2 regions of the Janthinobacterium sp. GW822-FHT07H10 genome follow, and region 2 is predicted to be linked to the other one. Evidence: predicted binding sites of a transcription regulator. Region 2 holds the regulator's gene; the other holds the start of a gene.
What was found. The regulator LexA, encoded in region 2, represses DNA repair genes until DNA is damaged. The targets are predictions, from matches to a motif close to ACTGTATNNNNATACAGT.
Positions count from the first base shown of each region.

Region 1: the regulator LexA is predicted to act here: its motif matches at 2,817-2,834, upstream of AC1RDJ_RS01960 (DNA topoisomerase IV subunit B).

Region 1 covers NZ_JBXAKS010000001.1:432,764-437,008, forward strand. The annotation lists gene AC1RDJ_RS01955 (molecular chaperone HscC) at 1-739, opposite strand, end outside; gene AC1RDJ_RS01960 (DNA topoisomerase IV subunit B) at 740-2,737, opposite strand; gene kdpF (K(+)-transporting ATPase subunit F) at 3,201-3,290, shown strand; gene kdpA (potassium-transporting ATPase subunit KdpA) at 3,290-4,245, shown strand, end outside.
Region 2 covers NZ_JBXAKS010000008.1:192,548-196,792, forward strand. The annotation lists gene AC1RDJ_RS19065 (cystathionine gamma-synthase family protein) at 1-1,174, shown strand, start outside; gene lexA (transcriptional repressor LexA) at 1,260-1,895, opposite strand; gene AC1RDJ_RS19075 (zinc dependent phospholipase C family protein) at 2,146-4,245, shown strand, end outside.

The DNA of each region.
Region 1 (4,245 bases), on a different contig from region 2:
GCTCCGACAACAGGCGCTTGACGCGCTCCGCCTCGTCGCGCAGCAACTGCTGCTGGCGCGGGTCGAGCAGGCGGCTGCCGACGGCGTCGCGCAAGCCGCTGCCCTCCAAAAAGGCGTCGACCAGCACGCTGACGAAGTCTTCGCCGCCGAGGAAATTGTCGCCGGCCGAGGCGCGCACTTCCATCACGCCTTCAAACAGTTCCAGGATCGACACGTCGAAGGTGCCGCCGCCCAGGTCGAAGACGAGGAATTTGCTTTCCTGTTCCTTGTCGCGGATGCCGTAGGCCAGCGCGGCGGCCGTCGGTTCATTCAGCAGCCGCTCCACGCGCAGGCCTGCCAGCTGGCCGGCGATGCGCGTGGCCTTGCGCTGCGCATCGCTGAAATACGCGGGCACGGTGATGATGGCTTCCTCGACCTTGTGGCCGAGGAATGCCTCGGCATCTTCCTTCAGCGCGCGCAGCACCATCGACGACAGCTCTTCCGGACGGAAGTGCTGCGTGCCGAGGGTGATCTTTTTTTCGCTGCCCATGTAGCGCTTGAAGACGGCCGCCGTCAGCTGCGGGTGCGTCTGCAGGCGCTCGCGCGCGGCGCGCCCCACCAGCACGGTGCCATCGTCGTCGATGCTGACGCACGACGGCGTCAGGTGGTCGCCCAGCGCATTCGGAATGATGGATGCCTTGCCGTCGCGCCAGATGGCGACCAGGCTGTTGGTGGTGCCGAGGTCGATACCGATGATCATTTAGATATCCGCCTCCGCCTCATTGCCGTGTTCCTCGATCCAGGCGCGGCGGCCTGCCGCCTCGCCTTTGCCCATCAGCATGTTGAAGCGGGCGGCCGAGGCCATGTGGTCGATTTCGCCCAGGGTCACGGGCAGCAGGCGGCGCGTGTCCGGGTTCATCGTCGTTTCCCACAGCTGCTCGGCGTTCATCTCGCCCAGGCCCTTGAAGCGCGAGATCGACCAGGCGCCCTGTTTCACGCCTTCCTTGCGCAGCTTGTCCTCGATGGCGAGCAGTTCGCCATCGTCGAGCGCGTAGATTTTCTGGATCGGCTTCTTGCCGCGCGCGGGTGCGTCCACGCGGTACAGCGGCGGACGGGCGATGCAGATATGGCCCTTGTTGATCAGGGCGGGGAAGTGCTTGAAGAACAGGGTCAGCAGCAATACCTGGATGTGCGAGCCGTCCACGTCCGCGTCGGAGAGGATGCAGATCTTGCCGTAGCGCAGACCGGACAGGTCCGGGGAATCGCCCACGGTGTGCGGGTCGACGCCGATGGCGACTGCGATGTCGTGGATCTCGTTGTTGGCGAACAGGCGGTCGCGGTCCGTCTCCCACGAGTTCAGCACCTTGCCGCGCAGGGGCAGGATGGCCTGGAATTCCTTGTCGCGGCCCATCTTGGCCGAACCGCCCGCCGAGTCGCCCTCGACGAGGAACAGTTCATTGCGCGTGATGTCCGACGATTCGCAGTCGGTCAGCTTGCCCGGCAATACGGCCACGCCCGAGGATTTTTTCTTTTCCACTTTTTGCAGCGAGCGCTGGCGCGACTGCGCCTGCTTGATCACCAATTCCGCCAGCTTCTTGCCGTAGTCGACGTGCTGGTTCAGCCACAGTTCCAGCGGCGGCTTGGTGAAGGTCGAGACGAGGCGCACGGCGTCGCGCGAGTTCAGGCGTTCCTTGATCTGGCCCTGGAATTGCGGGTCCAGCACCTTCGCCGACAGCACGAAGGAAGCGCGCGCGAATACGTCTTCGGGCAGCAGCTTCACGCCTTTCGGCAGCAGCGAATGCATCTCGACGAAGTTCTTCACGGCGCCGAACAGGCCGTCGCGCAAGCCCGATTCGTGCGTGCCGCCATTCGAGGTGGGAATCAGGTTGACATACGACTCGCGCACGATGGCACCTTCTTCCGTCCACGCCACGACCCAGGCCGCGCCTTCGCCTTCGGCAAAGCCTTCCGAGTCCGGACCCGCGTATTGCGCGCCCTCGAACAGGGGTATCAGGGTTTCGCCATTCGACACCTGCGCCAGCGATTCGGTCAGGTAGCCGCGCAAGCCTTCCGCGTACAGCCAGGTTTGCGTGTCGCCAGTCTTGGCGTTGGTCAGCGTGACCGTCACGCCCGGCAGCAGCACGGCTTTCGAGCGCAGCAGGCGTTGCAGCTCGGTTTGCGAGATGTTGGGCGAGTCAAAATACTTTGCATCGGGCCAGGCCGTCACGCGCGTGCCCGACTTCTTGCCGTCGCGCGGGGCGGGACGCGAATTCAATGGCTCGATCACGTCGCCGTTGGCAAACACCATGTGATGCAGGCCGTTGCCGTCGCTTTCCTTGCGCCAGACGGTGATTTCCAGGCGCGTCGACAGCGCATTGGTGACGGATACGCCGACGCCGTGCAGGCCGCCCGAAAACGCGTAGGCGCCGCCCGAGCCCTTGTCGAACTTGCCGCCCGCGTGCAGCCGCGTAAACACGATTTCCACCGTCGGCACGCCTTCTTCCGGATGCAGGCCGACGGGAATGCCGCGGCCATTGTCTTCGACGGTGATGCTGCCATCGGTGTTTTGCGTGACGGCGATATGCGTGCAGTGACCGCCCAGCGCCTCGTCGGAGGCATTGTCGATCACTTCCTGAATGATGTGCAGCGGATTTTCAGTGCGGGTGTACATCCCCGGGCGCTGCTTGACGGGTTCCAGTCCTTTCAGGACACGGATGGATGATTCGCTGTAGTCGGATGCTGGTTTTTTAGTGGCCATACGTGTTCAAGCTAAGTAAAGACATTGGTTGGAACGCCAGGCCGGGGCACTGCGCGGCGCAGTGACAGCGGCGGCGATAACTGTATGAATATACAGTATATCCCGTCCAGCGTCACTGGGGGAGGGCAGTGCGGCAGGCTAGGCGTCCTTGTGCGGACGCTCGCGCATTCTATCTTGATCGGCGAGCAATAGCGCTACTCCAAGGCAACAAGAGTGCGCCACAGCCGTGGTTTTGCGCCAATTGTGGCGGATTTTATGCGGTAAAGCCCCCGTTTTTACATCTTGTTTACAGCTGCCCGCCCAGTCTTTACGAATTTTTTAGACCCATTTGGCTAATCTGCTCACTATCAAAACAAACCTGAATGAGGGTGGGAATGGATATCGTGTATCTCGGCTTGATTGCCGTGTTTTTCGTCGTGGTGGCCGGCTTTGCCGTCGCCTGCGACAAATTAGGGAGCGTGAAATGAACGCGTTCTATGTGCTGGGCGCCTTCGTGTCGGCCGGCTTGCTCGTGTACCTGCTGGTGGCGCTGCTGAAGGCGGAGGAACTGTGATGACGACCCAATCAACACTATTACTGCTCGCTTTCCTCGTCGTGCTGCTGGCGGCCGCCTATCCGCTGGGATCGTACATGGCCAGGGTGGCCGGCGACGCGCCGCTGCGCGGCCTGGGCTGGCTGCAAAAGCTGGAAAACCTGCTATACCGCTGGTCCGGCCTGCCCGCCGACAAGGCCATGGGCTGGAAAAGCTATGCCATCGCCCTGATCGTTTTCAATACCGTGGGCGCCGTGTTTGTGTATGGCCTGCAGCGCCTGCAGGGCTTTTTACCGCTGAATCCCCAGGGACTGGGCGCCGTCAGCCCGGATTCCTCGTTCAATACCACCGTCAGCTTTGTCGCCAATACCAACTGGCAGGGCTACGGCGGCGAACAGACCATGAGCTACCTGACCCAGATGCTGGGCCTGGCCTGCCAGAACTTCTTCTCGGCCGCCACGGGCATCGCCGTGATCTTTGCGCTGGTGCGTGGCTTCGCCTCGCGCTCGGGCAAGTCGATCGGCAATTTCTGGGTCGACCTGGTGCGCTCGACCCTGTACATCCTGCTGCCGCTCTCCTTGGCCCTGTCCGTCGTCTTCATGGGCGAAGGCATGATCCAGAATTTTTCCCCGTACAAGGAAGTGACCCTGCTCGACCAGGTGGCGTATGAGACGCCGAAAATGGCGGCCGACGGCCAGCCCGTGCTGGATGCGGCCGGCAAGCCCGTGATGGAAGCGCAAGTGGCAAAAACGCAGACGATCGCCATGGGCCCCGTCGCGTCGCAAGAGTCGATCAAGCTGCTGGGCACGAATGGCGGCGGCTTCTTCAATGCCAATTCCTCGCATCCGTATGAAAACCCCACCGTGCTGTCGAACTTCCTGCAGATGCTGGCCATCTTCCTGATTCCCGCCGGCCTGTGCTTCACCTTTGGCCGCATGGTGGGCGACATGCGCCAGGGCTGGGCCGTACTGGCCGC
Region 2 (4,245 bases):
ACACGGTTCGCTGCACAAGCCCGTGCACACGTCCGTCGCGTTCGGCTACGGCGATGCGCGCCAGCTCGCTTCCGTGTTCCAGGGCAAGGAGCCCGGCTTCCGCTACGGCCGCCAGGGCAATCCGACCGTTTCCGCGCTGGAAGACAAGGTCAACAAGATGGAAGACGGCGTGGCCACGCTGTGCTTCGCCACCGGCATGGGCGCCATCGGCGCCGTCGTGCAGGCGCTGCTGCGCGCGGGCGACCACGTCGTGTCGTCGGCTTTTCTATTCGGCAACACCAACAGCCTGTGGCAGACGGTGACGGGGCAGGGCATGGCCGTGTCGTTCGTCGACGCCACCGATGTGGCCAACGTGGCGGCCGCCATCACGCCGGCCACGCGCATCGTGTTTGTCGAAACCATCGCCAATCCGCGCACGCAGATCGCCGACCTGGCGAAGATCGGCGAGTTGTGCCGCGAAAAAGGCATCCTGTATATCGTCGACAACACCATGACGACGCCGTATTTGTTCCGCCCGAAAGCCGTGGGCGCGGGCCTGGTGGTCAATGCGCTGACCAAGTCCATCGGCGGCCACGGCAATGCACTGGGCGGCAGCTTGACGGACACGGGCGTGTTCGACTGGACGCAATATCCGAACATCTTTGACAATTATAAAAAGGCGGCGCCGGCCCAGTGGGGCATCGCGCAAATCCGCGCCAAGGCCTTGCGCGACTTCGGCGCCTCGCTGGGACCGGAAGCGGCGCACCATATCGCCGTCGGCGCGGAAACCATGGCCCTGCGCATGGACCGTACCTGCTCCAACGCCCTGGCGCTGGCGACCATGCTGCAGGCGGATCCACGCGTGGCTGCCGTGCATTATCCGGGCTTGGCCTCGCATCCGCAGCACGCGCTGGCAACGGACTTGTTCCGCAGCTATGGCTCCCTGTTCAGCTTTGAGTTGAAAGACGGCATCGACTGCTTCGATTTCCTCAATCGCCTGAACCTGGCTATCCCGGCCAGCAACCTCGGTGACACGCGCACCCTCGTCATTCCCGTTGCCCACACGATCTTTTACGAGATGGGCGCCGAGCGCCGCGCCAGCATGGGCATCGCCGAATCGCTGATCCGCGTCTCCGTCGGCATCGAGGACGAGGCGGACCTGCTCGAGGATTTCCGTAATGCGCTGGAGGCATAAAACGCCCGGGCGATAAAAAAGGGCCGCAACAGCATGACTGTTGCGGCCCTTTTTGCGTTTTACGTGCGACAGCTGCCAGGAAAAATCAATGCCAGCTGCGCATCAAGCCAACTGCCAGCCCTTCCAGGGCGAATTCGTCTTCCGGCGACACGGTAATGACCTTGAAATCGGGGTTTTCCGGCAGCAGTTCGATGACGGAGCCCGTCTTCTTGTAGCGCTTGACGGTGACTTCGTCGCCGATGCGGGCGACGACGATCTGGCCATTCTTGGCGCTGTCGACCTTCTTGACTGCCAACAAGTCGCCATCCATGATGCCGGCGTCGCGCATGGACCAGCCGCGCACCTTCAGCAGGAAGTCGGGCTTGGCCGAGAACAGGGCAGGGTCGACGTTGTAGCTCGCTTCCAGGTTTTCCTGTGCCAGGATGGGCGAACCGGCCGCCACGCGGCCGATCAGCGGTAGCGACATCAGCAGCGCTGCCGGCACCTTCGATGGCAGCGTTTCGGCCGCCGCGCCGATCAGGCGGATGCCGCGCGACGTGCCTGGCGAAATCTCGATCGCGCCCTTGCGGGCCAGGGCCTGCAAATGCTCTTCGGCCGCATTGGCCGATTTAAAACCCAATTCATTGGCAATCTCGGCGCGGGTGGGAGGAAAGCCCGTATTTTCAATCGCGTCCTTGATCAGGTTCAGGATTTGTTCTTGTCGTGCTGTCAGCTTGATCATGAGCGGTGGGTGCATACTAAAATGCTGTCTATATGAACAGTCTGTATTTTTGTACAGTATCGCCGACTATGCAAGCCCAATTTCACCATTTCGCAAAATAATTCAACGATCGGCTTGTTCCTGGCGCGATCACTTCAATTTATTGCCAATTTGCAATTTTCTCTGCTAGTATGCGCATGATATTTTTTTGGCAATGTGGCATCCGGGCCATGTGTGCCTCTCTTCATCCGTAAAACTATAAAAGGATTCCATGATCGACCGATGTGGTAAGCGTTTCACCTTGCTGGCTGGCTTGCTGGGCATCTTGTTTGCCGGGAATGCGTGCGCCTTTACCCTGGGCACGCATGTCTGGGTGGGGCAGCAGGTCATCAACGATCTGGCGGACGATGGCAAGATCACTATTGTATTGCAGGGAAAGCCCGTCACCCTCGAAGTGCCCGCGCATGTGCGCAGCGCCATCCTGGCGAACCAGACGGAGTTCTTGCTGGGGAATATAGGTCCCGACTCGGCGCCGGACATTCTCGTCGGGCAAACCATCGTCCATCCCGGCATCGAAGACGGCTGGAAGACCAACGACTGGCTGCGCTTCCTGCTCAACAGCGCCAGGGGCAACGCCGCGGGCACGGCATACGCCTATGGCTACCTGGGGCATGCCTCGGCCGACATGTTCGCCCATACGTATGTCAATCAGTATGCGGGAGACATCTTTGACCTGGCCGATGAAACGCTGGTGGAGCAGCGGCATATTGCGCTCGAGGGCTTTATCGGGAGGCTGACGCCGCCGTTGCGCGACCACACGGGCAGGCAGCTTGGCGCCGTGCGCGCCTTGATCAAGCCCAGCGATGCATTCGGCACGTTTGTGCGCGACACGCTGGTGCTCAACGATACGGTGCAGGAGCAATACAGCCGCGGCAAGTATGGACGGCATTTGGCGGCCTACCATGCCTACCGCAAATCCATCGACGCGATGGTGGTCAATCCTGCTTGGAACCAGCTCGACGTCGCGGTCGTGCGGCTGTTTGCGTCGAACTGGGGCGTGGCGCTGTCGTCGAACGACGCGCAAAAGATCATCGACAAGGCCAATGTCATCATCCCCAAGGTACAGGCGGGCGAGGACCGCATCCAGTCCCTGGCAAACGATCTGGTCAATGCCACGCAGCATCTTGACGATGCCCTGTTCAGCGGCGTGAAGAAGGCCACGCAGACCGTGTTCAGTGTCGAGCAGGAGATACTCCAGCTGCACCTGCAGATTTCCAGCAAGGAAAGCGAGTTGCGCCGCAAGGCAAGTTGCCCGAAAAAATGGCAGGATCCGTTCGGCTATCATGCATGTCAAAAGGCAAACGATGTGATCGACTCCATCAATGGCTCGGTCAATGCGGCCCTGGGCTCGCTCAATGGCAAGCTGGCGGCCAAGCGGCAGCAGCTGTTGCAGGCCAGCATCGCCGTGCGCGATGCTGCGGTGGCATCGCAAAAGCTGGTGCAGATCGTCAGCAATGCCGCCATTGATTTCAGCCAGCGCATGGGGCAGAACACGTCGCCGATCAAGGGGCCGCTGATGGGCTGGCGCAATGATGTCGATGTTGCCATGCGCGAATATGTGAAGGCGACGAGCCAGTCATTGCTCAATTCCACGGACCGGGCGGCCAGCGCGACCGAGCCGTTGTCGCGCTGGTTCGATTGCTATCACATGAGTATTCTCGGTGTGGCGCAGGAGCTGTCCGGGTGCGAGCTGCGCGACGGCGCCAGGAATGTGGTCTGGGCGGTGGACCGGGCGCTCAAGCTGGCCGAGGACCTGGCGTTTGCCGGGGACCTGCTCGGCTTGCCGACGCCTTCCGAGATCCGCGCCTGGCGCGACGAGCAGATTGCCAGCGCCAAGGACCGCCTGGTGGCGGAAATCTTCGACCGCCTGCTGCCGCGCGAATTGCAGGATATCCTGGCGCTGTTCAGCAAGGACATGGACGATGCCGCCCTGAACGACTATTTCAGCCGCCCCGAGCGCCATAATGACAAGAATCTGCTGATGATTCCCGACCTTGCCGCGCGCGTGCGCGCCGAGATGCGCGTGACGGACGGCGCCTTCGATCCGCAGCGATATGCGGTGGCCTATAACGCCGTCGTGCTGGCCAAGCTGTCGCTGCTCGATACGGCGGGTTTGGTGGCGTTGGGGCAACTCGCTGGGGCGGCGCCGGAAGCGGGGCGCTCCGTGTTTGCGCAGACCGATAACGTCATCGCCGACGCCATCGCCAGCATCGACGGCAATCACCAGTGGATGGCCGTGCCGCCGCCGCGTCCGAACGCCGTGGGCGCGCCGTATGCGCAGCCGGCGTCCTACGCCGCCGCGGCCGGTTTC